2 regions of the Rhodococcus sp. 077-4 genome follow, and region 1 is predicted to be linked to the other one. Evidence: riboswitches for the same ligand, from Rfam matches in the RefSeq annotation. Region 1 holds a riboswitch; the other holds the start of a gene.

The links. A riboswitch is a leader RNA that binds a small molecule or an ion and turns the genes downstream of it on or off. The one in region 1 is predicted to bind cyclic di-AMP.
Region 2: another riboswitch for cyclic di-AMP. It lies ahead of ACNEOT_RS22075 (C40 family peptidase); the one in region 1 lies ahead of ACNEOT_RS17120 (transglycosylase family protein).

Annotation. Positions count from the first base shown of each region.
Region 1 covers NZ_JAJPWC010000003.1:164,239-178,758, forward strand. The annotation lists gene ACNEOT_RS17075 (phosphatase PAP2 family protein) at 1-268, opposite strand, end outside; gene ACNEOT_RS17080 (sacsin N-terminal ATP-binding-like domain-containing protein) at 258-2,984, opposite strand; gene ACNEOT_RS17085 (DUF3027 domain-containing protein) at 2,981-4,075, opposite strand; gene ACNEOT_RS17090 (glutaminyl-peptide cyclotransferase) at 4,117-4,956, shown strand; gene ACNEOT_RS17095 (MFS transporter) at 5,089-6,714, shown strand; gene ACNEOT_RS17100 (DUF2771 domain-containing protein) at 6,711-7,223, shown strand; gene ACNEOT_RS17105 (cold-shock protein) at 7,238-7,654, opposite strand; gene ACNEOT_RS17110 (hypothetical protein) at 7,859-8,077, shown strand; gene ACNEOT_RS17115 (YccF domain-containing protein) at 8,080-8,454, shown strand; cyclic di-AMP (ydaO/yuaA leader) riboswitch at 8,724-8,931, shown strand; gene ACNEOT_RS17120 (transglycosylase family protein) at 8,940-9,551, shown strand; gene ACNEOT_RS17125 (hypothetical protein) at 9,626-9,814, opposite strand; gene ACNEOT_RS17130 (helicase-associated domain-containing protein) at 9,876-12,167, shown strand; gene ACNEOT_RS17135 (DNA repair helicase XPB) at 12,256-13,911, shown strand; gene ACNEOT_RS17140 (DUF3239 domain-containing protein) at 13,952-14,520, shown strand, end outside.
Region 2 covers NZ_JAJPWC010000005.1:20,650-35,169, reverse strand. The annotation lists gene ACNEOT_RS22110 (ArsA family ATPase) at 1-48, opposite strand, end outside; gene ACNEOT_RS22105 (SRPBCC family protein) at 78-512, opposite strand; gene ACNEOT_RS22100 (polyketide cyclase / dehydrase and lipid transport) at 648-1,040, opposite strand; gene ACNEOT_RS22095 (AMP-dependent synthetase/ligase) at 1,209-3,029, shown strand; gene ACNEOT_RS22090 (glycosyltransferase family 4 protein) at 3,055-4,179, opposite strand; gene ACNEOT_RS22085 (hypothetical protein) at 4,202-5,563, opposite strand; gene ACNEOT_RS22080 (NlpC/P60 family protein) at 5,594-6,655, opposite strand; gene ACNEOT_RS22075 (C40 family peptidase) at 6,961-7,515, opposite strand; cyclic di-AMP (ydaO/yuaA leader) riboswitch at 7,534-7,695, opposite strand; gene ACNEOT_RS22070 (hypothetical protein) at 7,811-8,092, opposite strand; gene ACNEOT_RS22065 (DEDD exonuclease domain-containing protein) at 8,260-9,975, shown strand; gene ACNEOT_RS22060 (Lrp/AsnC family transcriptional regulator) at 10,046-10,321, shown strand; gene trpD (anthranilate phosphoribosyltransferase) at 10,333-11,394, opposite strand; gene ACNEOT_RS22050 (hypothetical protein) at 11,446-11,922, opposite strand; gene ACNEOT_RS22045 (cytochrome c oxidase subunit 3) at 12,074-12,685, shown strand; gene ACNEOT_RS22040 (c-type cytochrome) at 12,769-13,617, shown strand; gene ACNEOT_RS22035 (ubiquinol-cytochrome c reductase iron-sulfur subunit) at 13,614-14,520, shown strand, end outside.

The DNA.
Region 1 (14,520 bases):
TCTCCACCAGCCGTTCGGGAATCGGCGGACGCTCCCGCGCGAACGCAAATTTCAGCGCATTCATCACGCCCCACCCGGTCAGCATCGACCCCGCGATCACGAGGGCATCGACCCTCCTCCCGACGCGGAGCAACGCAACGACGGCAACCGCGGACAACAGGAACATCGACACCGTGTTGCCCACCGTCGTGACGATCCAGAACACCGCGGTGAGCCAGTCGACGCGATGCTCGACCATCCAGTCCAGGATCACACTGTCAAACCCCACGCGGCCGCACCCAGCTCTCCTCGCAATGGACGACTCCATCTGCGGTCACCCACCACGGGACTGCTCGATCTCCGCTCACGTCACCGGTCAGCCGCACCATCAACTCGCGATGGACCACCACGCCTCCGGTCGGAAGCGCCGATCCAAGCGCGGCGCAGGCCAGCACGGCTCCCGGTTCGCGATCCCAGGAGCTGACGCGACCGACTCCGAGCACCTCTCCGCTGATCGCCTCGGACGCCGGCCTGATGTCGAGAACGTCGGCGAGCGCTGCGGCCGTGGCGATGTCCGACAGCACGGCAACGTCCAGCGGTACGACACTCGCCAGCCACGGGGCATCGATCACGAGCGCCTCCGATGCATCGACAACTGCGCCGCCGAGCGTGCGGACGCGATCCGGCGGCTCGATGTCCGAGAGGTCGACGCGTCGCTCGGCTACTGCGGTAGCGATGAGCGTGTGGGTACGCGCGATCACCGCGGGGGTCGGATTCCGCCGAGGATCCGACAGTGCCCGCAGCAGTACGCCGGCGGCATCGGCGCTCTCGCAGATCGATGCGCTGAGCACCGCCTGCAGCTCGTCGGCACGCGGGTGATCGAGTGGATCGAGCACACCGGCAAACGTCTCGTCGGACGGGGCGCGGAACGCAACAGGACGCGAACCATGCACTCGCGCATGGCGTCTCAACCACCACGCGGTGTACCCGTCACGATCGGTCAGCGCGGCGTGCGTACTCGAATCGTCGAGCAGAACGGTCAGCGCCTCGGGCCAGGCATCGGCTCGTACGAGGTCGAGATCCCTCACAGCGAGCAGAGTCTCCGGCTCGGCGGACAGGCTCGACCACCACGCCGACTCGTCGTCGAGATCGTGATCCGGCCCGGTCGGCAGTTCGTCGCGCACCACCGAGAACCCCCACCCGGCGCCCACCGCCCTCAGCGCCCGCTCACCGAACCTCGCCACCACCGCAGGCGCGAGAACACCGAACGGCGAATCCCGCACCAGCAGATCGGCCAACGGCGCTGCGGGAAGCAACAATTCGTCGGCGCTGCGCAATTCGCCCTCGTCGTCCTCTAGCGGCAAGCCACCGAGCCAACCCGGTAGCTCGTCCGCCTCCCCCGCCAGCGTCAGTACCGCAGAGACCAGACCGTCGACCGCCTCGTCGTCGTCCCAATCGAGATCGTCCAGCGCAGCCTCGAGCGCCGGATCGGTGAGCAATTGAGTCGCAGTCGCCTCGCGAGCGCCCAACCGTGTCAGCAGGGGACTCACCGCATCCGGATGCACCAACCGGACCCAGGTCACCGCAGCCGACGCGTCGGAGCCGATCACCGTCGTCCGTGGCCCCGTCACCGTACGGCCGTCGGCGAGCGGAACAGGCAGAGCCGCAAGCTCTTCCGCAGCCACACCGTCGACCACCAGCGGTGCCAACGCGTCGAACAGACGCCGCCACCAACTCGGCTCGCGATCGAGCCCACCGACCATCTCCGCCAGCCTTGCCAATCCGATCCGATGCACACCCACTGCCGCGAGCGCCGACGCATGCCGCGCACCCGACAGCGACGCGTCGGCCAGATCGGGTACGACGCCTACCAGTACCGAGGCGAGTTCCTCGGTGGCGTCCGCCACAACGTTCGCCCGCTCGGGCACGAGGTCGCGTCCGTCGGCACCGGGAAGCCACGGCGCACAGGACAATCGACGAAATATCAGCTCTCGTAGCTCGCCGTCCACCGCACTGCGCGCGAACCCGACCTCGGGCACGAACGACACCCTGGACTCCACAGGTAGCGAGGCCACGAAATCGGCATAGCCGTGCGCCACCGCGTCCAACGAGACCCCCGGCAGCACGCGTCGCCGGTCGGGTTGCATCGGTACATCGGCAATGACCAATGCGGGCAACGACAACAGCTCGTCCGAGCGAGTCGGAGCACGCAACACATCGGGCGACGCGGGAACGGGCGCACCGTCGACGACCGGGGCGAGCCACCGCGCAGCCGGGGTGGTGAACTGTCGCCACGTTCGCGAGCCGATGGCGATCTCGGCACCGATATCGAGTTCTGTTCTGATGCACTCGATTACGGTGCCGTCGATTTCGATGGAGTTCAATGCGTCCAGTTCGAGCAACAGGTCGACGGCCTCGTCGGCGAAACCGGCCGCGAATGATTGCGCCGCCACATCGGGTCGCAACGTCAACACGATCTCGGTATCGAACCCGGCAGCGGGCGCAGTGGACGTCGGCCACGCCAACCGCAGCACCGGCACCCCCGATTCGGGTGCGGACATGCCGTTCTCGCGCAATGCATCCACAGTTCGCTGGGCACCGAAGACCACACCACCGTCACGCGAGCGCACCTCGATCTCGTCGGACACCGATCGCACGGCGGTGAAACCGACACCGAATTGCCCCACCCCGGCATCTGCGGCCTTTTTGCCGGACGCCCTCAGCGCGGTCAGTGCATGCACTCCGGAAACATCCAGTGCTGCACCGGTATTGGCGAAATGCACTGCGCCGGCATCATCCGTCCACACCGCCAGCCGACCGGGAACACCCGCGCGGGCAGCGGCATCGGCAGCGTTCTGAGCGAGCTCGGTCAGCAAACGATCGCGATATCCGCCTCGCACCAGATCGGACTCGGACGCCGAATCCTCACGAAGCCGAGTGGGCGAGGAACCCCACGCCGCGAGAATCGACTCCCGCAGCGAACCGGTACCGAACGGATCGATCAGCTCGGAGATGCCGAATCCTCGTGCTGCGCAGCATCATCGGTAGCGCTCGCCGCATCGTCGGTAGCAGGCGCATCGTCGGTAGCAGGCGCATCGTCGGCAACGGGCGCATCGTCGGCAACGGGCGCATCGGCGATCGCCGGTGCATCCTCGTCGACTACGACGACCTCGGGGGCCGTCGCGACCTCGGGGGCGGACGATTCCTGCGGGGCAACCTCGTCCGGCACTGAGGCCTCGTCCACTGCCGCTTCCAACACTGTCGCTTCCAACACTGCCTCGTCCGGAGCAGTCGCCTCGGGTGCTTCAGCGATCTCCACCGGCGGGGTCGGCGATGCGGTGACGTCGAGTGCAGCGTCGTCGTACGGCTCGAACTGCGGTGATCCTGCTCCGGTGGGGAGTTCGGTGTCGGAGTGCGCTCCGCAGCCGTACCCGGCGTGCACCACGCGACCGTCGGCGGCGAATTCGTTGCCGCACACCCCGAATGCGGCGGACAGCGACCCGGCGATAGGCAGGTAGAAACCACACAGCCCGCAGGTCGACGGCGCGGCCTTGGCCATCTCGGTATCCGGGCCGAAATCGCCGTCGTGCCAACGCTGAGCGGCGTCCAGGCGTCCTTCGAGGCTGGTGACCTTGGTTCGGCCCAAACCGATCTCACCGGCGACCTCGTCGATGGCGGGGTCACCGGACTCGACGTATCCCGGCACGAGTCGCGGATCGTCCTGACGCGGAGACAACAGATCTCCCGGTCCCAGATCGCCGGGTCGGATGCGCTCGTCCCACGGAACCCAGGACGGCGCAACGAGAGCATCGGGGCCCGGCAGCAGAACCAACTCACTGACCGTGGCGTGATCCGCGTCGTCGGGAGCGGCGACAACAACAGCCCACTGCCATCCGCGGTACCCCTCGAGATCGCTCGCGAACCGGTGGGTGGCCGCGCTGGCGTCCTCGACGGTGACGCCGAGGTACTCGCCGACTCCCCCCTCTCCCAGGTCGAGCAGAGCCGCTCGCGCGAGGTCCACGGCATCGGCCAAGACGGGGCGGATGGAATCGAGCTCTGGAGAAGATACGAAACTCACACATTCAGTTTGCCGCATCGACTCGGTGACGCCCAGTTCGGGCTGCCATCATGGATGCAATGACCGCCCGCGCTCGCACCTTCGCTGCCCTCCTGACATCGGCTCTGGCGGTCGCCGCCTGCTCGTGCACGTCGGGATCGAGCACCCCAATCCCGGCCACCTCCGATTCGGTCCCGACGCTGACGACCGAGATCGTGCGTGAATACGACCGCGGTGACGACGCCTTCACCCAGGGATTCGAGATCGACGGCGACGTGCTCTACGAGGGCACCGGGCTCGAAGGTTCGTCGTTCGTTCGGCGCACATCGCTGGGGAGCATGACCGAACTCGAACGCGTGGATCTGCCGTCCGACCTGTTCGGCGAAGGCATCACCGTCGACGGCGACACGCTGTGGCAGATCACCTGGCAGAACGGGGTAGCAATCGCCCGCGACCGAGACACCCTCGCCGAGCAGCGTCGAGTGAACTACGACGGCGAAGGCTGGGGACTGTGCTCGCAAGCGCCCGATGACCGCCTCGTCATGAGCGACGGCTCGTCCACCCTCACCTTCCGCGACCCCACATCGTTCGACGCGCAGGGCACCGTGGACGTCACGCTCGACGGCAATCCCGTGGAGCGACTCAACGAGCTCGAATGCGCCGACGACGGATCGGTGTACGCCAACGTGTGGCAAACCTTCGACATCATGAGGATCGCCCCCGAAACCGGCAACGTCACAGCGGTCATCGACGGCACGCCGCTCTGGGATTCGATGCCTGCCTCCGAACGCAGCGGAGCCGACGTGTTCAACGGCATCGCACAGATACCCGGAACCGACCGATTCCTGGTGACCGGCAAATACTGGCCCAAAATCTTCGAGGTGCGATTCACCGATACCGCGCCCGTAGGACAGAATTGACACGTGACCGATCCCCGTCTTCCCCGCACACCACCGGGTCCGGACGACTCCCAGCCGAACGACCCGAACGGTCACCCCGCAGGCTCCGCTCCTGCACCCACGGGTCACTCCGCAGGCTCCGCTCCTGACAGCCTGGAGCACCCCGGCCTGGCGAATTACCCGCCCGCTGCCCCCGTCGGGTCCGCGCATGTTCCCAGTCGGCGTCAGCCGCTGCCTCCGTTGCACCCGGCGCGCACCGAGCAGCTCACTTCCGCGCGCAGCAAGGCCGGTGCCCGCAAGCCACCGCCGATGCCGAAGAAGCTGACCGTCACCCGCGTCGCCGCCATGCGCGGACGCGAACTGACCGGCAAGGGAATCGCATCGTTTCAGCGCGCCGCCAAAGCCGACGGTGCCGACAAGTCCGGCCTGACGGCCCTCACGTACGCGACCATGGCGAACTTCGCGTCCGATGCTGCGCTGGCGATCGCCTTGGCCAACACACTCTTCTTCTCCGCCGCCACCGGCGAGGACAAGACCAAAGTCGCGCTGTATCTCGTCATCACCATCGCCCCGTTCGCGTTGATCGCCCCGCTGATCGGACCGTTGCTGGACCGGCTGCAGCACGGCCGACGTATCGCGCTTGCCACGTCGTTCGGGTTACGCACCGTGCTGGCGATGGTTCTGGTGTTCAACTTCGACAGCTGGGTGTTGTATCCGGCCGCGCTCGGCATGCTCGTCCTCAGCAAATCCTTCGCGGTCCTCAAGAGTGCGGTGACTCCACGCGTACTACCGCCGGAAATCGACCTCGTTCGTGTCAACTCCCGTCTGACGGTGTTCGGTCTGCTCGGCGGCACCATCGCGGCAGGCGCGGTCGCCGGCGGTATCGCGTTCTTCGCGGGCTCGCCGGGAGCGCTGTGGTTCGTCGCCGCGATCACCGTGTTCGGTGCCTACCTGAGCATGCGCATTCCGTCGTGGGTGGAGATCACCGAGGGCGAGGTGCCCGCAACCCTGAGCTACCACGCCGATCAGCACCACTCCGATCGGCACGGTGGCAACGACTACCCGGGCAACGGCGCACCGACGGAGAATCTCAGGCGGACGCCACCGCCGAGCGAAACCACCAAGAACCGCAGACAGCCGTTGGGCCGGGCGGTGATCGTCGGATTGTGGGGCAACGGCACCATCCGAATTCTCACCGGATTCCTGACGCTGTACATCGCCTTCGTTGCCAAATCCCGCACCGAACACGAGCCTCTTCAACAGGCCGCGATGCTCGGACTCGTCGGAGCCGCGGCCGGTCTCGGCAACTTCTCGGGCAACGCACTCGGTGCCAGGATCAAGCTCGGCCGACCATCGCTCGTGGTCCTGCGCTGCACCGTCGCCGTCACGGTGGTCGCCGCCGTGGCCGCGGTCACCGACAGCCTGCTGACCGCAGCCGTGGCCGCGCTCGTCGCGTCGAGCGCCAGCGCGCTCGCCAAGGTCTCCCTCGACGCGTCCCTGCAGGCCGATCTACCGCCGGAATCGATCGCGTCGGGCTTCGGCCGATCGGAAACCGTCATGCAGCTGTGCTGGGTCCTCGGCGGCACGCTCGGCGTCCTGCTGCCCACCGAATACTGGCTCGGTTTCACCGTGGTGTCGGTGTTGCTTACGATCGGCCTCGTGCAGACATTCCTCACCCACCGCGGCAGATCGCTCCTGCCCGGCTTCGGCGGCAACCGCCCCGACCACGTCGGACAAGAAGTGTCCGACGGCTCCTTCGGCGAAAACGTGACCAAGTGAATCTCGCTCCCCGCACCAAGAAGATCGCCGCGATTCTCGCCGCAGGTCTGCTCGTCATCGCCGTCGCGTTCGTCGCGGTACTGGCCATCCTCGTCGGCAATGCGCCGGACAAGGAGCCGACCGTGACCGCGTACACCAACGGCCGAGCCGTCGAGGTGGAGCCGTACTTGTACTGCGCCGTCAGCGATCCACTGTGCACCAATGTGGGCGAGACGACCGAACTACCGGTCGGCAAGTCCCGAACGGTGCAGCTCTCGCTACCCGAGGCCGTCTATTCGGCACCGTGGGTACTGGCCCTCGTCTACGGCGACGACAGCGGAAACGTGGTCGAGACCGGCGAATTCAACGAGCCCGGAACTCGATTCGGTGTGACGGTGCCGACGACGGACGACAGCAACCGCACTCTGCTGGGAATCGAAGTGCGCTTGCCCACCGGCATCATCGACACCGACACCAATCAGGAGGGCTTCGTCAGCCACGCCATCTGGTCGATCGGAACGCGTCCGTAGTTTCGACGCCGAGGTCAGCTGTCGAGTTCGCGAGCGACGGCCCGGACAACCTCGGAGATGCGCTGCGCGATCTTGCGGTCCGGGTACTTGCCCTTGCGGAGCTCGGGCTGCACGGTCGCTTCGAGCAACGTGATCATGTCCTCGACCATCCCGTGCAGCTCGTCGGGGGTGTGCTTGCGTTCGACGGGCTCGCGGCGAGTGCTGCCGGTGTTCTGACGCACCGACGGAGCCGGCTCGAGCACCTTCAAACTCAGCGCCTGCGGTCCACGACGGCCCGCTGCCATACCGAATTCGACGCGCTGACCGGCTTTGAGGCCCTCGACGCCCTCGGGCAACGCGGACGAACGCACGTACACGTCCTCGCCTTCCTCCTGAGAGAGGAATCCGAATCCCTTGTCGACGTCGTACCACTTCACCTTGCCGGTCGGCACTGATCTCACCCGTTCATCTGTTGCTGTTGTCGATTGCTTGTTCGCGAGCCCGGCGTCGGGCCTGCGGTATGCACGAATATCGCGCCCCACGAGAACGTAGGACGCGAATACGTCAGTCTAGCGCGGCGAGCCCGGTCGAAGCATTCGAGTTGTTCCCCACACCGCACTCCTCACAGCACCGCGCTTCGCACTACCGTGGTGCACGTGGACACACCGACCCGTCGGAGCAGCACCGTTCTGCTGCGCATCGCACTGGCCCTGTTCGCGATCGGCCTCGTCGCCGTCGTCGCGATCCTCATGTTTCCCGTCTTTTCCGACGCGAAGCCTCCACTCGAGCTGTACCTGACGGCCATGTTCGCCGCGCCGGCCGGCTTCGTATTGGCGATCGTGTACGCGCTGGCGTCCGGACGACGGGCGCGTTGACCGTGCGACTGATCCTGAACGTCATCTGGCTGGTCTTCGGCGGACTGTGGCTGGCCCTCGGCTACTTCTTTGCCGGGCTTCTGCTGTGCATTCTCATCGTCACCATCCCGTTCGGCATCGCGTCGTTCCGTATCGGCGTCTACGCGCTGTGGCCGTTCGGGTCGACGATCGTCGACAAGCCGGGGGCTGGATCGGGCGCACTGATCGGGAACGTGCTCTGGCTGATCCTCGCCGGTTGGTGGCTGGCACTGACCCACGTGGTCACGGCGTTCGCAATGGCAATCACCATCATCGGCATCCCGCTCGCAATCGCGAACCTGAAGATGATTCCCGTGTCGTTGATGCCCCTCGGCAAAGACATCGTGGCCATTCGGTGATGCTCGGAACCGGTCGCAGCTCATGTGACTTCCATCACATCACGCTTCGATAACGGGAAGGCAACGGACAGGGGTTCAATGCCTCGCACGCCCACTAGCTGGGCAGACTCGCGAGACCCGAATGAGGTACAAAATGTGCTCTCGGCGACGCCCCGAAATCGACAGTTACCAAATAGTGACGTAAGGCGGGAATTTCAGTACGGTCAGCAGCGGCCGGAAAGTTCGGCCGAATTCCGGCCCGCAGCGCCAAACCTCGTCCCGCGGAAACCGGAACACCCTCGACGATCACCCAGGGGACGAGGACGGGGGACCCACGTCCTCCACGGACAACCGGGAAGTTGTAGCGACTCACGAAGCCGCCCCCACTTCCCTTGGGGTGAAGCCCAATTGCCCACTCGCAGGAGTGAGCGAAAGGGCCGGGCTACCTCTCAGCCCGAACCCGACAGCTGACCTCGCAGGCGCGTGTGGAGAGGATTTCAACTCGTATGAGCGGACGTCATCGTAAGCCGAGCACCACAGGCAAGACCGTCGCCAAGGTCGCCGTCACCGGAGCCATCATGGGCACCGCAGGCATCGCCTTCACCGGCACCGCGAACGCGGCGCCGGATTCCGACTGGGATCGCCTGGCACAGTGCGAAGCCGGCGGCAACTGGGGCATCAACACCGGCAACGGCTTCCAGGGCGGGTTGCAGTTCTCCCCCAGCACCTGGAACGCGCACGGCGGCCAGCAGTACGCGGCCACGGCCAACCAGGCCAGCCGCGAAGAGCAGATCGCAGTCGCAGAGAAGGTCCTCGACTCGCAGGGCTGGGGCGCATGGCCCTCCTGCTCCTCGAGCCTCGGCCTGAGCAGCGCACCGACCGAGCGCAGCGTGCCGGTCACGCCCAAGGCACCGGCTGCTCCCTCGCTCCCCGATCTCACGTCGATCCCGTCGGTGGACACCTCCGCCGAGGTCGTCAACGGCATCGTCACCGCCGTCCAGAACATCACCAACGACCCGCAGATCGCTTCGTTCGTGCAGAACGCGGCCCAGGGCATCCAGCTCGATCCGCAGGTCGTCAACTTCTACCAGGCCAACAAGGCGTTCCTGCCCCAGTAGAGGCGCTTCTCATACGAGAAAAGCCCCCGACATCGTTTCGATGTCGGGGGCTTTCTCGTGCTCGAAGGCCGTAGCTAGCGATTGACCACGGTCACCGGGTGGGCGTAGGGCAGGTCTTCGACGGGCAGCGGGAACTCGGTGTCTTCGCCGAAGGGCGACAAGCCACCCGATCGAGCGGACGAGAGTTCGGTCACCGCATGGTCACCGCGAGCGGTTTCCGGCCAGCCTGGATCGACATAGGGCTTCTTCGACTTGTTCACCATGCGCCCATTTTGACACCTGCCCTGCGGCAAGCACCAGCCCAGGTCTCTAATCTGATAGACGATGACCGACACGACTGCGTCCCGACACACCGACACGCCCCCGGATCTGCCCGCGTGGATCGCATCTCGCACCGATGCCGAGCTGATCAGGGCCATGTCGCTGCGTCCGGATCTGACCGCGCCGCCGCCCGCCTCGCTGGCAGTGCTGGCGGGCAGGGCCGAGCAGCGCCGGTCGATTCTGCACACTGCAGACACCCTGGACACCCTCGCTCTGACGGTGCTCGAGATCCTCGCCATCGAGGAGGCATACGAGCGGCCCGTCACCCGCGCAGCACTACTTGCCGTCATCGCCAAGCGCGCACCGGCCAAAAGCGTCGACAAGGCACTGGCCCAGCTGCGCGAACGGTTGCTGGTGTGGGGCGACGCAGCCGGGTTCCGGATCGGTGCAGCCGCGGCGGACGCCGTGCCGTGGCGAATCGGCCGCGCGCTCGACCCCACCGACAATCTCACCGAATCACACATCACCGCAGCGCTCGCCGAACTCGGCGACGGCGAACGCAGCCTCCTCGACACCCTCGCGAGATCGTCGCCGACCGGCCGTACCAGGGACGCCGCACCCGGCACCCCCTCTGATCGGCCCGTCCAGAAGCTGCTCGCCGCGGGACTACTGATCTGGTTGGACGAGCAGACCGTCGAGCTTCCCGTCCAGGTGGGGCAAATTCTGCGCGGCGAGCCGATGTCCGACCCGCGCTCGCTCGCCGAGCCCAAGCTCGCCACCAGCACCTATTCACTCACCGATGTCGATGCCGCAGCCGCAGGCGAGGCGCTCGAACTGGGCCGGCACTGCGTCGCAGTGATCGAGGCACTGTCCGCTTCACCCGCCCCGGCCCTCAAAGCAGGCGGCCTGGGCGTGCGCGAGCTCCGCAAGATCACCAAGGCAACCGGCCTCGACGACGATCGAGTGAGCATCCTCGTCGAGCTGCTGGCCGCAGCCCATCTCATCTCGAGCGGCACACCCGACCCGGTTCCCGCATCCGACAACGGCGACGACTACTGGGCACCCACACCGGCCGTCGACGCCTGGCTCACCGCCGCCCCGGCTGCTCGCTGGCACACCCTCGCCTCCGCCTGGCTCGAAGTGCCGCGGGCACCGTGGGTCATCGGGATGCGTGACCCCAACGACAAACCCATCGCTGCACTGTCCGAGGAAGTCCGCTCCCCGGCCGCACCGCGAGACCGACGCATGATCCTCGAACTGCTCGCCGAGCTCGGCAGCGGACACGCTGCACAGCCCGCCGACCTCGCCCGCACCCTGGCGTGGCGTCGGCCTCGGTGGTCCGGACGCTTCGGTGTCACTCCCGTCGGGCATGTCGTCGCCGAAGCGACGGCGCTCGGCATCATCGCCCGGGGGGCGATGTCGACCCCGGGTCGCTCACTGCTGCACGACGGCAACGCCGAGGCCGACATGCGCGCGGCCCTGCCCGAGCCCATCGACTACGTCCTGGTGCAAGCCGACCTCACACTGGTGGCACCCGGCCCGCTCGAGCCGGAACTACAGGACCGAATCGAACTGGTCGCCGATGTGGAATCCGCCGGCGCGGCCACGATGTACCGCATCAGCGACACGAGCCTGCGCCGCGCCCTCGACGTCGGATTGTCCGCGTCGGAACTGCACGCGTTGTTCGCCACCCATTCGAGAACACCGGTCCCGCAGGCCTTGACCTACCTGATCGACGACGTGGCGCGTCGACACGGCCGGTTGCGAGCGGGCGTCGCCGCATCGTTCGTCCGCTGCGAGGATCCGGCGTTGCTGGCCGAGGTCATGGCGTCCCCCGCAGCCGAATCGTTGGCGCTCCGCGCTTTGGCCCCGACCGTCGCGATCTCGCAGGCCCCCCTCGCCGAGGTGCTCTCGGTCCTGGCCGGAGCGGGCTTCGCGCCTGCAGGTGAGGACTCGTCCGGCACCATCGTCGATCTGCGTGCCCGCGGATCGCGAGTATCGGCGAGGCGACCGCGCCAGGCGTTCCGTACTCCTGCCGTCCCCACCGAAGAGCAGCTGGGTTCGTTGGTGCGCGGGATGCGCGCTGCCGACCGAGCGGCGGGCAACGGCGGCGCGGTGGTGCGCGCCGATGGATCTCGGGCCAGCAGCACCGCGACGATGACGCTGTTGCAGACCGCGGCGAAGGTCAAACGGAGCGTGAGCATCGGCTACGTCGACGCCCAAGGTGTCGCGACTCACCGCATCGTCGATCCGATCAGCATCGGCGGCGGTCAACTCGACGCGTTCGACCCCGCCACCGGCGGTGTGCGGCGCTTCACTCTGCATCGCATCACCTCGGTCGCTCTGGTCGAGTAGACCGCGCTCACGTGCACTCGCGCCCCTACCTGTGGACAATGGAGAAGTTGCGCTCTTTCGGGCGCAGCAGATGTCTCTAGGAGGAACCGTGACCGACGGCCCGCTGATCGTCCAGTCCGACAAAACACTGTTGCTCGAGATCGATCACGAACTCGCGGGCGCAGCGCGGGCGGCCATCGCACCGTTCGCGGAGCTCGAACGTGCCCCCGAGCACGTGCACACCTATCGCATCACCCCGCTGGCACTGTGGAACGCACGTGCGGCAGGCCACGACGCCGAGCAGGTGGTCGATGCGCTGGTGAATTTCTCGCGTTATGCGGTACCCCAGCCGCTGTTGGTCGACATCGTCGACACCATGGCGCGGTACGGCCGACTGCAGTTGGTCAAGAGCCCGGTCCACGGGCTGGTGCTCATCAGCCTCGACCGTGCCGTGCTCACGGAGGTGATGCGGCACAAGAAGATTGCGCCCATGCTCGGCGCGATGGTCGACGAGGACACCGTCGTCGTCCACCCCAGCGAGCGCGGCCACGTGAAGCAGATGTTGCTCAAGATCGGCTGGCCTGCCGAGGACCTCGCCGGCTATGTCGACGGCGAAGCCCACCCCATCGAGCTCGATACCGAGGGCGGCAAGTGGACACTGCGCGATTACCAGGAGATGGCGGCCGATTCGTTCTGGGCCGGCGGCTCCGGCGTCGTCGTCCTGCCGTGTGGCGCGGGCAAGACGATGGTGGGTGCGGCCGCGATGGCCAGAGCCAAGGCGACCACGCTGATTCTGGTCACCAACACTGTCGCCGGTCGGCAGTGGAAGCGCGAACTCATCGCCCGCACTTCGCTCACCGAGGAAGAAATCGGTGAGTATTCGGGAGAGCGCAAAGAGATTCGACCTGTGACAATCGCCACGTACCAGGTGATCACGCGTCGCACCAAGGGTGAGTACAAGCACCTCGAACTCTTCGATTCCCGCGACTGGGGACTGGTGATCTACGACGAGGTGCATCTACTGCCCGCGCCGGTGTTCCGGATGACCGCCGATCTGCAATCGCGTCGACGTCTGGGCCTGACGGCAACGCTCGTGCGCGAGGACGGTCGTGAGGGAGACGTGTTCTCACTGATCGGACCCAAGCGCTACGACGCGCCGTGGAAGGACATCGAGGCGCAGGGCTGGATCGCCCCGGCCGAATGCATCGAAGTGCGGGTAACCCTCACCGACGCCGAGCGCATGTCGTACGCCGTCGCCGAGCCCGAGGAGCGCTACAAGCTGTGCTCGACGGCGCACACCAAGATCGCCGTCGTGAAGTCCATCCTGGCGAAACACCAGGACGCTCCGACGTTGGTCATCGGCGCGTACCTCGATCAGTTGAACGAACTCGGCGAGGCACTGAACGCTCCGGTCATTCAGGGCTCGACCAAGAACAAGGAACGTGAAGTGCTCTTCGACGCGTTCCGCAGGGGCGAGATCAGGACGCTCGTGGTCAGCAAGGTGGCGAACTTCTCGATCGACCTTCCGGAAGCGTCCGTCGCAGTGCAGGTTTCGGGAACGTTCGGATCCAGGCAGGAGGAGGCGCAGCGCCTCGGCCGTCTGCTCCGTCCGAAGCACGACGGCGGTCAGGCGCACTTCTACTCGGTGGTCTCCCGCGACACCCTCGACGCCGAATACGCCGCGCACCGTCAACGTTTCCTCGCCGAGCAGGGCTACGCGTACCGCATCACCGATGCAGACGACTTGCTCGGTCCGGCGATCTGACGCTGTCGCCGGTATCTCCCGTCGTGCTAGGAATAGCGGTGTGCGCCGATTCCAGTTTTCCGTAGACGTAGCCCACGCGAAGTCGGTCAACGAGACGTTCACCGAGCTGCGCAGGCTGCGGGCCTCCGCGGCGCTCACCGCGGTGTTCCTCATCGCTCTCGGTGCATGGTTCATCTGGATCGCGACCCCGTGGTCGTACATCCTCGGCGCGGTGTTCGCGATCGGCGCGGCGACGTCACTGTGGGTGATGCTGTGGGCACCGAAGAAGATGGGATCCATCGAATCGCAGTATGCCGAAGGCGATCTGGTGCCCGCGGTGGTGGCCGAGACGCTGCCTGTCGGAGCATTGCTGCTGGCCCTGGTCGACATCGCGAAGCCGGGGGTGGACGAACCGCACTACGTGTTGACCACCCGCGTCGTGCGGGCACTTCCCGGCCACGCCGTCGAGCGAGGTGCCAAGGTGCCCGCGGTGTCGGTTCTGGCGGACCGTGGCAGAAACACCGGCGGGAGAACGTGGCAGTTGGTCTCGGCGATGCCCATCGCGTGGGGTACCGCCGATCCGGTGGTGATCGCACGCGCCACCGACCAGATCACCGAGGGCGAGTGGGC
Region 2 (14,520 bases), on a different contig from region 1:
CGCCAGCGTCGTCTTACCCGCACCACCTTTGCCGAGGAACAGCAACACCGTGGTGCGGGGTTCGGTGCGAGCCTCGCTCAGCCTTCGACCCGCTTCTTCAATTCCTTGAGTGCAGTGTCGGTGATGACCTTCTCTGCCTTGCGCTTGAACAGACCGATCATCGGGATGTTCAGGTCGACGGTCAGCTCGTACGTGACGTCGGTGCCGCCGCCGGTCTCGCGCAGAGAGTACGAGCCGTTCTGGGACTTCTGCATCTCACCCGACACGAGATTCCACGACACCGAGTTGCCGTCGGCCGCCCAGTCGTATTCGAGCTCGTAGGTGTCTTTCACCATCCCCGCGTCCAGCACGAATTTGACGCGCTTGCCACGGCCGTTCTCGTCGACTTCGAGCACCTCGACGGATTTCGCGGCCGACACCCATGTGGGGTACGCGTCGAAATCGGCGATGACGTCCATGACCCGGCTCGGTGGGGCTTCGACGACGATCGACCTCTGGGTTTTCTCCGCCATGACTACTCGTCCGCTTCCTCTCGGGTACTTCGATGCGCTTCGCTGGCTCTACGGTGCCGCGAACTCGCGGCAGACCTATCACACACGATCGATCCGCCGACGCACAATGCGAACCGGCCGACCGTACCGCGCGGTTCAATCGCCAGCTGAACTCGACGCTACGTGGTGGGGTGCCTCACCTGCAGACCGCCCGGCCTCGAGCTCCCGTTTCAATTCGAAGGTCATGGCACGTCCGGCCACCCGGCGCGCGTGCTGGTGCGCCCCCGAGTCGACGTCTCCTGCGGGTTCGGCATGCAAGAAGTAATGAACGATCACGCCGTCGAGTGCGGGCTCGAGCCACAGCTCCATCGTGCCGACGACGCCGCCCCGCACGGCCCAGCGGATCCCCTTCTCACCCCGGTCCTCGGTGATCGTGAGATTCAGATCCGGCCACCACCGACGCCACCGCTCGGGCGATGCGAACGCCTGCGCCACCCGCTCCCCGGGGGCGGCAACGAAGGTCTGATCCGCAACTTGAATACTGCTCATCGACAGAGCTTCACATATCGCACCCGGGGCCGTGCGCGTCCCCTCTTCCCGGGTCACTCCCGCAGGCTCCACTCGAGGCGTGTTTCGACGCCGAGAACCCGGGTCTACAGTATCTGTGAAGCCGAGCTGTCGACTTTCGTTCTCCCCGTTCTATCCGGAGGTAATCCCGTGCGCGAGTTCACCGTCGCCGCAAAATACGACATCGCGGACACCGACTCGGCCGTCGATTCCGTCTTCGACCGTGCCCGCACCACGCCGGACGCTGCGGTGTTCCGCCGCCAGGTCGACGGACAGTGGATCGACGTCACTGCCGCCGAGTTCGAGCAACTCGTCACGGGCGTGGCGAGGGGACTGATCGCAGCAGGCATCGAGCAGGGCGATCGTGTCGCCCTGATGTCGTCGACGCGTTTCGAGTGGTCGCTCATCGACTACGCGATCTGGGCCGCGGGAGGCGTGACCGTCCCGATCTACGAAACGTCCTCTGCCGGACAGGTGGAGTGGATCCTCGAGGACGCCCAGCCGGTTCTGCTGATCCTCGAAAACGATGCACACGTGCAGGAGACGAAGTCCGTTGTGGCAGCTGCGCCGTCGGTGCGGCAGACGTTCGTCGTCGAGAACCCGTCGGGCACGGACTCATCCGGCAAAGACGCCGTGCAGGCATTGATCGACGGCGGTTCCGAGATCACCGAAGACCGAGTGCACCAACGGGTTTCGGCACTCGTCTCGTCCGACCCGGCAACGTTGATCTACACCTCGGGCACCACCGGTCGCCCCAAGGGCGTCCAACTGACCCACGCCAATCTGCTCGCCGAATCGCTCGGCATTCGCGAGACCTCGCTGAAATCGCTGATGAGACAGGGTCGCAGCACCCTGATGTTCCTTCCACTGGCGCACGTCCTCGCCCGCGCAGTGTCCATCGCATCGTTCGACGCCGGAGTCACGATCGGCCACACCAGCGACATCCCGAACCTCGTGGCGACATTCGGCACCTTCCAACCCGACTTCATCCTCTCGGTACCCCGAGTGTTCGAGAAGGTCTTCAACACCGCCAAGCAGAAGGCTCACGCCGACGGAAAAGGCAAGATCTTCGACCTCGCCACCGAATGCGCGGTGGCGTGGAGTGAGGCACAGGACACCGGCGGACCCGGAATAGTGTTGCGCGCCAAGCACACCGTGTTCGACAAGCTGGTCTACGGCAAGCTGCGGGCCGCGCTCGGCGGCAAGTGCGAGCTGGCCATCTCCGGCGGCGCGCCACTCGGTGCACGTCTCGGCCACTTCTACCGGGGCATCGGCGTGACGATCTACGAGGGCTACGGACTGACCGAAACCACGGCGGCATTCGCCGTCAACACCATCGGATTCCAACGTGTGGGCAGCGTCGGTCGCCCACTACCCGGCAACACCGTGCGCATCGCCGAGGACGGAGAGATACAACTCCGCGGACCGGTCGTGTTCGACGGCTACTGGCGCAACGAGGACGCGACCGCAGAGTCGCTGGACGACGGCTGGTTCCGCACCGGAGATCTGGGCTCTGTCGACGACGACGGATACATCACGATCTCGGGTCGCAAGAAGGAGCTGATCGTCACCGCAGGCGGCAAGAACGTCTCACCGGCCGGCCTCGAAGATCAGCTCCGTGCGGGTGCCCTGATCAGTCAGGCCGTCGTCGTGGGCGATCAGAAGCCCTTCATCGGCGCGCTCATCACCCTCGACCCGGACGCGTTCGATCGGTGGAAGTCCGCGCACGGCAAGGATTCCGACGCCACCGCTGCGGATCTGCAGACGGACCCCGATCTCGTCGCCGAGATCGATGCTGCAGTCGCCGATGCGAACAAGTCCGTCTCGCACGCGGAGTCGATCAAGAAGTATCGGCTGCTCCCCCACGACTTCTCCGAGGAAAGCGGCGAATTGACGCCCACGATGAAGCTCAAGCGCAATGTGATCACCGCCGCATATGCAGACGAGATCGAGTCGATCTACGCCCGTTAGGCGAACCGCTGCGCGGTGCAGAACGTCAGATCAGCGACCGCAACTTCTCGGTCAACACATCCCAGCGCCATTCTGCGTCCACCCACGCGCGGCCGGCGTTGCCCATGTGCGTGGCCAGCGTGCGATCGGACAGGATTCTCACGATCGCGTCGGTGATGTCCGAGACCGACGTGCCGTCGACGACGAGGCCGGTCTTGTTGTGCTGCACCGCTTCCGGCGCGCCTCCGGACATACCGGCGACGACGGGCACACCGCAGGACGAGGCTTCGAGGTAGACGATTCCGAGTCCTTCGACGTCGAGACCCGCGCCACGGGTGCGACTCGGCATCGCAAAGACGTCGGCGATGGTGTGGTGGGCAGCGAGTTCTGCGGACGGCACAGTGCCGGTGAACACCACGTGCTCGTCCATCCCGGTGGATCGGACGAGCTCGCGCAGCGTCTTCTCGTACGGCCCACCGCCGACGATCACCAGAACCGCGCCGTCGACGGCCCGGCGGATTCCCGGGAGCGCACGGATCAAGAAGTCCTGCCCCTTGCGAGGCACCAGCCGGGACAGGCACAGAACGGTGGGCCGATCACCGAGGCCGTAGCGCGCGCGCAGTTCCGCTCGCGCGGCGTCGTCGGGCACGAATCGATCGGTATCGACACCGGGCGGCAGATGCTCGAGTGCGGCGGACGGCCCGAACGCCGAGCTGAAGCGACCCCGCGTGTACTTGCTGACGTAGGTCACCACGTCGGTGTTCTCACCGATAGTGCGTAATGTCGCACGCCCGCCCGGCACCATCGACCAGCCGACCTCGTGACCGTGCGTACTTGCCACGATGCGATCCGCACCGGCCTGACGCAGGTACGACGACATCACTGCCAGCGGAGCCGACGCTCCGAACCACACCGAATCGCAACCTCGCGATTTCACAATTTTCGCTGCTCGGCGCGCCACGAGTGGAGTCGGCAACATCAGCGTCGTCGGATGCCTGATCACCTCGAACGGCTGCCGAGCATCGAACTTCTCGTGTGAATCTCCGCGCCACCGTGGCGCGTAGACCACGAGCTCGTCGGCCGGCAGCTGTGAGGCGAAGCTGTGCAGATAGGACTGGATACCGCCCGGCCGAGGAGGAAAGTCGTTCGTCACGAGCAGAGTACGACGCATGGCCCAACCGTAGCGCCCCCACTCAACGGGCCCGAGCGGCCACCCAATCGCCCCATGAGGCGACGAACCGGTCGCGGTCCAACCCGAGTACCGACGCGAACGCAGAGTCTGCGGAGCCCTCGGACGCGAGCGCCTCGTACAGTCTGCGCAGCGTCGACTCCCCGAAACGATCGGCCACGAACGCGAACACCGACCAGGCCGACTCGTAGGCCACGCTGGACCGGGCACCACCGGAACCGAAATCCTCGTCCTTCGGCAGCACCGTCGGCGGCCCACCGGCGGCCACGATTGCAGCCAGAGTGGGAGCAAGTTGCGCGAAATCGGCACCGGAATTGCGATATCCGGAATAGTCGGCGAACCCCTCCGACACCCACAACGCCGTACCGTCCGCCGTCCGCGCTCTCGCGGCCACATGCGTCAACTCGTGCCGCAGAACCGAGCGAACGGTGAACGGCGTCAACCGCGACGCGGCATCGGGACCGAACACCACCCGCTGACCCGTCGGACGCGAGCCGTCCCCGGCCACTGCGTCGGACACCGTCACCGCCGCGACGTCGATCGGTGGAGTCGACCCCGTCAGTTCGGCGAACTCCGCCGCGGAGGACGCGACGAAGACCAGCCCGTCTCGCGCCCAGTCGGTTCCCCAGAACTCGGTGACGGCAGCGGTCGCCGATGGCAGCTCTGCCGCCACCTCCGCGACGAATTGCTCCCGGTCCGGATGACCGACAACCACCGAGGTCACGGCTGCGGTGGGCACCGAGCGCACCGCCACAGGCCCGAAATCCCATGGGCCACGCCAGGTGTGACGTCGATACTCGGGCAGGTCCGCGTCGTCGACCAGCCGCCATCGACCGTCCCGCTCGGCCACGACGAGTGAGACCGGCCGACGCGTCGGCGATGCGTCCGGTCCGGTGACCGCATACCGCAGATACACCGACGGTGCCCAGACGTCGGCGGCTGCCAATCCTTCGGCGATCGGCGGCGGAACCGGGGTTTCGGGCTCGTCCCCCAGTTCGTAGTCGAAATCGGCAAACGGAACGCCGGGAACCACCGCGGCCCGGCGCACCTGCGCCTCGACGAAGCCCGGGTCGGCCTGTGGATCCATCAGCGCGCGCACTCCGTCGACGTCGCCGGTCCGTACCGCACGGGCCCACTGCTCGACGAGCACGGTCACATCGGCGCGGCGCTGCTGATCGTAGGTCGGTGGCGGCCGGCCGACGGAAGCGTCGGTGGACACCGCGTCGGACGGACCTTCAGTGCTGTCGAATCGATGGATCAGGCCGACCGAAAGGGCAACCACAGCGACGAGAACGACCACGAGCCAACGCAACCGCGGCGATGCGGCGAGACCACGCAAACCTGGTGTCTGGTTCGAGCCGGTCATACAGGCGTCAGTCGATCACCGAGGCGCACCTCAGTATCGACGCGCACCGTAGTACGGGAACGATGCCATCGACTGCACCTTCACGGGAACACCGAAGGTGGACGCGTGCAGCACGTTTCCGTTTCCGGCATAGATGCCGACGTGTGAGATGTCCGGATAGAACAACACCACATCTCCCGGCTGCAGATCCTTCTGGTCCACGGGAGTTCCGCCTGCCGCCTGCGCCTGACTCGACCGCGGCAGCGTTTTGCCCACCTGCTTGTACGCCCACACGACCAGCCCCGAGCAGTCGAAGCCGTCCGGGCCGGTTGCGCCCCAGACGTACGGCTTGCCGATCTGCGTCAGGCCGGCCTGCAACGCGCTTGCACCCGATCCCGGCGTCAGGTTCTGCAGGATCGTCGTGGGATCGAAGCCCTCGGGCAAAGTCGAGCCGGCCAGAGCCAGCTGATCGGAGGACGACAGAGCGCTGTACGCGGCCGTCACCTCGGCGATCTGCCCCTGCAGCTCGCTCTGTTTGGCCTGGAGGTCATCGCTGACGGCCTTTGCCTGTTCGGCGGCTACGCGTGCCTGATCGGCGGCCGTCGCTGCCGCCTGCTCGGCCGCTACGGCGTCCGAGCTCGCCTGCTTGAACCGTGCAACCTGATCGGCGGTCTCCGCCGAGATCACATCCAGTGCCGACATCTGGTCGAGCAATTGCTGGGGCGAGTCGCTGACCATGACGGCGAACAGTCGGTTGGTCCGGGCGCCCTGATAATTGACGTTGGCTACCTTGTCCATCGCGGGCTTGAGCTGGGTCAATTGCGCCTGCGCTGCATCGAGAGCCGCACGGCTGCTGTCGACGGCGACCTGAGCGTCGAGTTGCTGCCGGTTCTTGGCGTCGAGCTCGATCTGAGCGTTGTGCAGAGCTTCGGTGGTCTGCTCGGATTCACGGGAGAGCTCGGACAGCTTGGCCTGCGCGTCCGATGCCGAATCGAATCCCGGTTGCGCAATCGCCGTCGTCGTCGGTACGACCGCGATGGATACGGCCAGAGTGACAGCAACCGCAGCGTCACGGGCCAGCCGCAACGCTCGGGTAGATCTCGATATCGCCACGGAAAGCGACTCTCCGTCCTCGCAGATGTTGCCCCGATCGGGGCAACGGATTGAAAAGTGGATCGAAACGAACCATACCCATGCTCTTGCGGGCACGGACGTGAACACGGTCCGAAATCGAGGGAGGTTCCAGGTGACAGGTCACGAAGTAAACCTCGACCAGGTCTCGATCAGATTACGAACTGGACGCCCGGCTGTCCACCGGACCGGCGTGTCGCGCACTGTGTCCCGCAAACGCCGACAGGGCCGAGCCGGAGAACGGCTCGACCCTGTCGGTCGGTCACAGCGAACGTCGGTCGCTCGAATCAGTAACGACGAGCACCGTCGAACGGCATCGACGCCAGCGGCGCAACCTTGACCGGCACGCCGGACGTGGATGCATGCACGACATTGCCGTTGCCGACGTAGATGCCCGAATGCGAGCCGTCGTAGAACGAGACGACGTCACCGGGAGCAAGGCTGTCGGCCGACACCGGGGTACCTGCGGCCGCCTGGTCGTAGCTCGTGCGGGGCAAGCTGATGCCGGCCTGCTTGTATGCCCACTGAACGAGGCCCGAGCAGTCGAACGAGTCCGGACCCGAAGCGCCGTACACGTACGGTGCACCGATCTTGGACTCGGCAGCCTGAACGGCCTTCGCTGCCGGGGTGACCTGGGGGGACAACGGCGCACCCGGTGCAGGCGCACCCGGAAGGGTGAGGGGAGGGAGGCCCGGGATGTCAGGAATCTCGAAGGTTCCGACGCCGGGAATGGTGAGGGGGGCCGCCATTGCGGGTGCAGCGGGAAGAATGACCACGCCTGCCGTGAGCGCTCCGGCTACGAGAACTCGCCGCAATGATCGGTTGGAAAGTTGTGACGCCACGAAAGATGGTGCTCCGTTTCTTCCTATCGTCCGCCGACCGAGTTAGCTGACGGGTTCGGGCTGGGAAGAGCAGCCCTACCCACCGGCCACCGTGCGGTGGCTCAGCGGGATTCACCCCAGTAGATATCGGGTTCCCGGTACGAACACTCTCGCGAGTGAACGATTAGGCGGTGACTTGCGACGCCACTCCGGTTTGGATTGGCGAGACTCCGCAAGGTCTCAGGAAGGTTACGAAATGGCATACCCCCGTGTCGACCCCAACGCGCCGAGGCGGGCAGATTCGGCTCGTTTCGCGCTAGCCGGCACGCTGATCCTCGGGTGTGTCACGACTCGGTAACAACGGAACCTCGGCGGTCTCGTCGTCGTTCACCACGAGCTTGAGCGCAGGTACCAGCCCGACATCGGCGAGCACCCCCATCGCGCCGAGTTCCTCCTGCTCGAGGGTGATGCGGGACGGCGGTCCGACCCATCTCCCATCCGATCTCGACGGCATCCCCGGAGCCCCGAGAAGGACCGTCACGACGCAGTCCGCGCAGGCGATGTCGCGGACCAGGCAGTCACTGCAGTCGATGATCATGTGATCCTTGTCTCTTTATGGTTTCCGGCGCCCGAATCGGCCCGTCGAGCGAAAGATAGCGTCGGCCTCCGACAGGTTTCGTGACGCGGCCCCGCCGGAACGCAACACGACCACGTTCGACGGCGCGGTGGCCGAACTTGTCGGAGGTCGGCCCTAACGTCGTCGCGGTGAGCCTGCCCATCCAGCTGACGTTCGACGAACTCGACACCCCACTGCACGAGACCACATTCGTCGTCGTCGACCTCGAGACCACCGGCGGCAGCGCCGACACCGAGGCCATCACCGAGATCGGGGCAGTCAAGGTCCGTGGTGGCGAGATCCTCGGCGAGTTCGCCACCCTGATCGATCCGGGCAGGTCGATTCCGCCGTACATCGTGGAGCTGACCGGCATCACGTCGGCGATGCTCATCGGCGCTCCGCGGATCGAGCGAGTACTGCCCGGGTTTCTCGAATTCGCGCGGGGCTCGGTGCTGGTGGCCCACAACGCCGGCTTCGACACCGGGTTTCTCAAGGCCGCCGCCAGTCGCCTCGATATCGCCTGGCCGCGGTTTCAGGTGCTGTGCACGGTCAAGTTGGCTCGCCGAGTCCTCACGCGTGACGAGGCACCTTCGGTGAAGCTGTCTGCGCTGTCCACCTTGTTCAGATCCGGCACCAGGCCCACGCACCGTGCGCTCGGCGACGCCCGAGCCACCGTGGACGTCCTGCACGGTTTGATCGAGCGCGTGGGCAATCAGGGCGTCCACAGCTATGCCGAATTGGTCGACTACCTGCCCGCAGTGTCGGCCGGCCAACGCGCGAAACGCGGGCTGGCTGCGCACTTGCCGGGCACGCCCGGTGTCTATCTGTTTCGCGGGCCGTCCGACGAGGTGCTGTACGTCGGAACCTCCAACAACCTCAAACGGCGCGTGCGCAACTACTTCACCGGTTCGGAGACCAGGGGCCGAATGAAGGAAATGGTGTCCCTGGCCACTCGCGTCGATCACGTCGAGTGTGCGCACGCGCTCGAAGCCGGTGTACGGGAGCTGCGTCTGCTCTCGGCTCACATCCCGCCGTACAACCGCCGCTCCAAGTTTCCCAGGAAAGGGTGGTGGATCACCCTGACCGACGAGGCGTTTCCTCGCCTGTCGATCGTCCGGACGCCTGCACCGAACAGCCTCGGACCGTTCTCGGTCCGCGGAGATGCCGCGGAGGCCGCTGCGCTCGTCGCAGAGTTCTGTCGCCTACGCACATGCACCCGACGCCTGGCCCGCTCGGTTCGACACGGCGACGATTGCCCGGCAACCGACGTCGGAGGCTGCCCAGCGGCGCTGTCCGGCCCTTTGACGGCCGACGAGTACTCGGACGCTCCGACGCAATTCCTCGCGCTCGTGTGCGGGCAGGACGACGCCGTTCTCTATTCGATGCGCCGCCGTGTATCCGAACTGGCGGACAAGGAGCTGTACGAAACCGCCGCTCGTCTACGCGACCGAATAGCGATCACCGTGGACGCACTCCGCAGGATGCATCGATCTGCCGCAGTCGCTGCGATCGCCGAGCTCGTAGCCGCGCGCCGGACGGCCGACGGTGGGTGGGAGCTGATCGTGGTTCGCTTCGGCCGTTTGGCCGGAGCTGCCGTCGCGCCGCGGGGTGTGCACCCGATGCCTGTCGTCGATGCCATCACCGCGTCGGCCGAGACGGTTCTGCCCGATACGACGCCGCTGCGAGGGGCACCCCCGGAGGAAGTCGGACTGATTGCGTCGTGGCTGCGCACCGATGGGGTACGGATCGTGCGGACGAGCAGTGGGTACTGCAGCCCGGCGCGGTCGGCAGGGTCGTGGGAGTCGTGGTGTCGGACGGCGAAGGAAGCAGCTCGCCAGGAATGGAGCCCGCGGAACGACTCGTAGGGGGCTCGGCAACTAGGGTCTAGGGGTCGCTCGCGCTCTATGCCGAGCTCGAGATGCGTGAGGAGCACAGATGATCAATGCCATCGTTCTGATCGACGCCGAGGCCGACTTGATTCCGGAGGCGGCGCAGGCCGTTGCCGATGTCGACGGGGTGTCGGAGGTGTATTCCTGTGCCGGGGATGTCGATTTGATCGCCATCGTCAAGGTTCGCGATCATGCGTCGATCGCCGAGGTCATCACCAAGCGCATCAATCGCGTGCGGGGTGTACGCAGCACCACCACTCACATTGCGTTCCAGTCGTATTCGAGTGCCGATGTGGATGCGGGATTTTCGATCGGCGAGTAGTCGAAGTCTGCTCAGCCGACGAGCTCGGTGGTGCATCGAGCCCAGTCGGCGAGCAACCGCGCTGCTGCTCCTGAATCGACGGCCGTTGCAGCAGTGGACAATCCGGCTTCGATCCGAGCGGTGAGGTCACCGGACACTCCGTGGTGTGCCGCGAGTGCTGCGGCCGCGTTGAGGAGTACGGCGTCGCGGACCGGACCGCGTTCGCCGGCGAATACTCGGTGCGCCACGGCGGCGTTGAACTCGGCGTCGCCGCCTCTGAGGGCTTCGATGGGCGCTCGGGCCATCCCGTAGTCCAGTGGATCAATCGACTCGACGGTGACCGAACCGCCGGACACCACGTGCACGGTGGTGGTGGTGGACAGGGTGATCTCGTCGAGGCCGTCGTCGCCGCGCACGACGAGCACCGAGCTGCCACGGGCCGCGAACACGTCGGCGACCACCGGGACCAGGTTCTCGAAAGCGCAACCGATCAGGCCTGCGCGTGGGCGGCCAGGGTTGGTCAATGGGCCCAGCACGTTGAAGACCGTCGGGATGCCGATTTCCTTGCGTGGTGCGGCGGCGAAGCGCAGTGCAGGGTGGTGGATCGGCGCGAAGCAGAACCCGATGCCGACCTGTTCGACGCTCGACGCGACCGCGTCGGCTCCCAGAGTCACACGGACACCCAACGCTTCGAGGACGTCGGTCGTGCCGCTCTTGGACGACGCCGCGCGGTTGCCGTGCTTGACCACACGAACACCGCTGGCGGCGACGACGACCGCGGCCATGGTGGAGATGTTGACGGTGTCGGCTCCGTCCCCTCCGGTGCCCACGATGTCGACGGCATCGGTGTCGGTCTGCACCAGCACTGCATGCGCGAGCATCGATTCGGCGAGACCGTTCACCTCCGCCGGCGTCGGCCCCTTCATCTTGAGGGCCACTCCGAAGGCGGCAATCTGGGCGGCTGTCGCGTTGTCGGCCATGATCTCGTCCATGACCCAGCCCGTGTCGGCGCTGGACAGGTCGGTATGTGTCGTCAACGCGCCGAGAATGCGACGCCAGGTTCGCGGCTGCTCGTTGCTCGTCGCTGCAGTCATGGTGGTTCTGCCGTGCCCTTCTGCCGTCGATGCACTCGGTGCCGTGGAAGCTTAGCCAGACGCCGCGTCGGCCTGCGCGGGCTGCAACGCGTCCCACCCGAGCACGACTCCCCCTCGACGCTGAGCGAGGCCCGCCATCCGCGAACGTTCCTGCGAGCAGTGCAGCGCGTCCAGCACCTGCACGCGTTGCAGCACCAGATGAACGCCGTCGTCCACCTGTGGGCGGTAACCGCTGCTGTCCGGTAATTCGACGTCCGGGCCCACTTCGTAGGTGTCCTGGGCAGCAACTGCTGCGGCGTCCTCGACATGCTCGGAGGGCAAGAGGAGATGATGCCGGAGCACCACGTCCGCAGATTCCGTCCACACGGGCTGGATCTTCGCCGCCTCGTCGAGCACCGCCGAGCACGCCTGTGCGTCGTCGAAGCAACTCGCCACTATCACCAAGTCCTCGCGCGTGGGGTCCAGACGCTCTGCCGTCGATCGTGAGAACAGCCTTCGAAACCATCCACCGCCGGTGCTCTTTGCCATGAGGCCAGCCTTGCACGACTGGACCCTACCGGCCCGTACATAGGCGTCGACCTGGGCGGGAACAAGGACGCATTCGGATTCGTTCCGACGCGACGCGCCAAGAGCGGACCCGGATATGCCTTCCGTACTACGACGGGTCATACTTCTTTCTGTGACGAGCGCTGTAGGGACTCAAGGATCGGCAATCACCCAACGCGTGCACTCGCTGAACCGTCCCAATATGGTCAGCGTCGGCACGATCGTGTGGCTGTCGAGTGAACTCATGTTCTTCGCCGGGCTGTTTGCGATGTACTTCGTCGCGCGCGCCCAGGCGAACGGAAATTGGCCGCCGGAACCGACCGAACTCAACCTCGGTCTCGCGGTTCCGGTGACGGCTGTGCTGATTGCATCGTCGTTCACGTGTCAGCTGGGCGTCTTCGCCGCTGAGCGTGGCGACGTCTTCGGCCTCCGTCGGTGGTACACCATCACGTTGGCCATGGGCGCGTTCTTCGTAGCCGGCCAGGCGTACGAGTACTACCACCTGGTCCACGAGGGCACGACGCTGTCGAGCAGCGTGTACGGCTCGGTCTTCTACATCACGACCGGCTTCCACGGACTGCACGTGATCGGCGGACTCATTGCCTTCGTCTTCCTCATCACCAGAACCCTGGTCAGTAAGTTCACGCCCGCGCAGGCCACCGCCGCCATCGTCGTTTCGTACTACTGGCACTTCGTCGACATCGTCTGGATTGCCCTCTTCGCAACGATCTACTTCATCCGCTAGTGACAGTCAGCACGCCACAGATAACGAGCGAACGGATTCAGCCCCCGACGTTCGGTCCGTCCCGACACGACAAGGGATAGAAGATGAGTTCATCTCCCCCAGCAGCATCCGACGACAACGCCGCCTCCAAGGCGAGACGGCAGCGTAAGACGCGTCGACGCATCACCGGCGCTCTCGTTCTGATGATGGGCCTTCTGAGCGCCGGTTTCCTCGCCTCGGCCCTGACGCCTGCCCCGCAGGTCGCGACCGCCGATACCGATTCGGCAGCGCTGATCCGCGAGGGCAAGCAGCTCTACGACACGTCTTGCGTCACGTGCCATGGTGCAAACCTCCAAGGTGTCCAGGATCGTGGACCGAGCCTGATCGGCGTCGGCGAGGCCGCTGTCTACTTCCAGGTGTCGAGTGGCCGTATGCCCGCCGTTCGTAACGAGGCACAGGCGTTGCGCAAGCCGCCGAAGTTCGATGACAAGCAGACCGACGCCCTCGGTGCCTACATCCAGGCCAACGGCGGCGGACCCACCGTCATTCTGGACGAGAACGGCGAGGTCGCTCAGGAATCACTGGTCGGTGACGACATTGCACGTGGCAGTGAGCTCTTCCGCTTGAACTGCGCCTCCTGCCACAACTTCACCGGACAGGGCGGTGCCCTCTCCTCCGGAAAGTTCGCACCGGATCTCGGGCCTGCCAACGAGCAGCAGATCTACACCGCGATGGTCACGGGTCCGCAGAACATGCCGAAGTTCTCCGATCGTCAGCTGACGATCGAGGAGAAGTCGGACATCATCGCGTACGTCAAGTCGGCTCAGGAAACGAAGGCCGCGGGCGGTTGGGGCCTCGCAGGCTTCGGTCCCGGTACCGAAGCAATCGCCCTGTGGGTTGTCGGAATCGCCGCTGTGGTCGGCGCAACATTGTGGATCGGAGCTAGATCATGAGCGACGGCGATTCCGGTCGTAAGGACGCCGACAACACCGACGGCAAAGATGCCGGCGGTGTGAATCCCGAGAAGAAGTACTCCGACGAGGAGCTCGCGGCACTCAGTCGAGACGAACTGGTCGAACTCGGCACCAACCTCGACGGCGTCGACGTTGCATTCCGTCGCAACCGCTGGGCCGTGGAGGGCACTCGCGCCGAAAAGCGCGCCGAGCGCAGCGTGGCCGTCTGGTTCGCCATCGCAGGCATCTCGGCTGTCGCCTTCATCGGTATCTATCTGTTCTGGCCTTGGCAGTACGCCGGGATCGGCGACGAGAACTACCACCTGTACTCGCTGTACACGCCGTTGATCGGCGGCACGATGGGTCTGGCGATTCTGGCGGTCGGCGTCGGTGCGGTGCAGTTCACCAAGAAGTTCATCCCCGAAGAGGTCTCCATCCAGGACCGTCACGACGGAAGTTCGTCGGAGACGGACCGCAAGACGTTGGTGGCCGAGCTGGGCGACTCGCTCGACACGTCGACCATCGGCCGACGCAAGGTCATCAAGCGTTCGCTCTTCTTCGGCGGTGGCGCACTCGGAATCATGGCACTTCTCCCCCTCGGCGGTTTGATCAAGAACCCGTGGGCCAAGGGCGAAGATTCTCCGTTGTGGGTATCCGGCTGGACTCCTCGCTACGATGGAGAAACCATCTACCTCCGACGAGACACCGGGCGACCGGAAGACGTCGTTCTCGTTCGGCCCGAGGACTTGGACGCTGGTGCCATGGAAACTGTTTTCCCGTTCCGCGAATCAGACCGCGAGAGCGAGCACGAACTGCTCACGTCTCTCCGCGGTATCCGTAACGCAGTCATGCTCATCCGCCTACGCACCGAAGACGCCAATACGGTCGTCAAGCGCAAGGGCC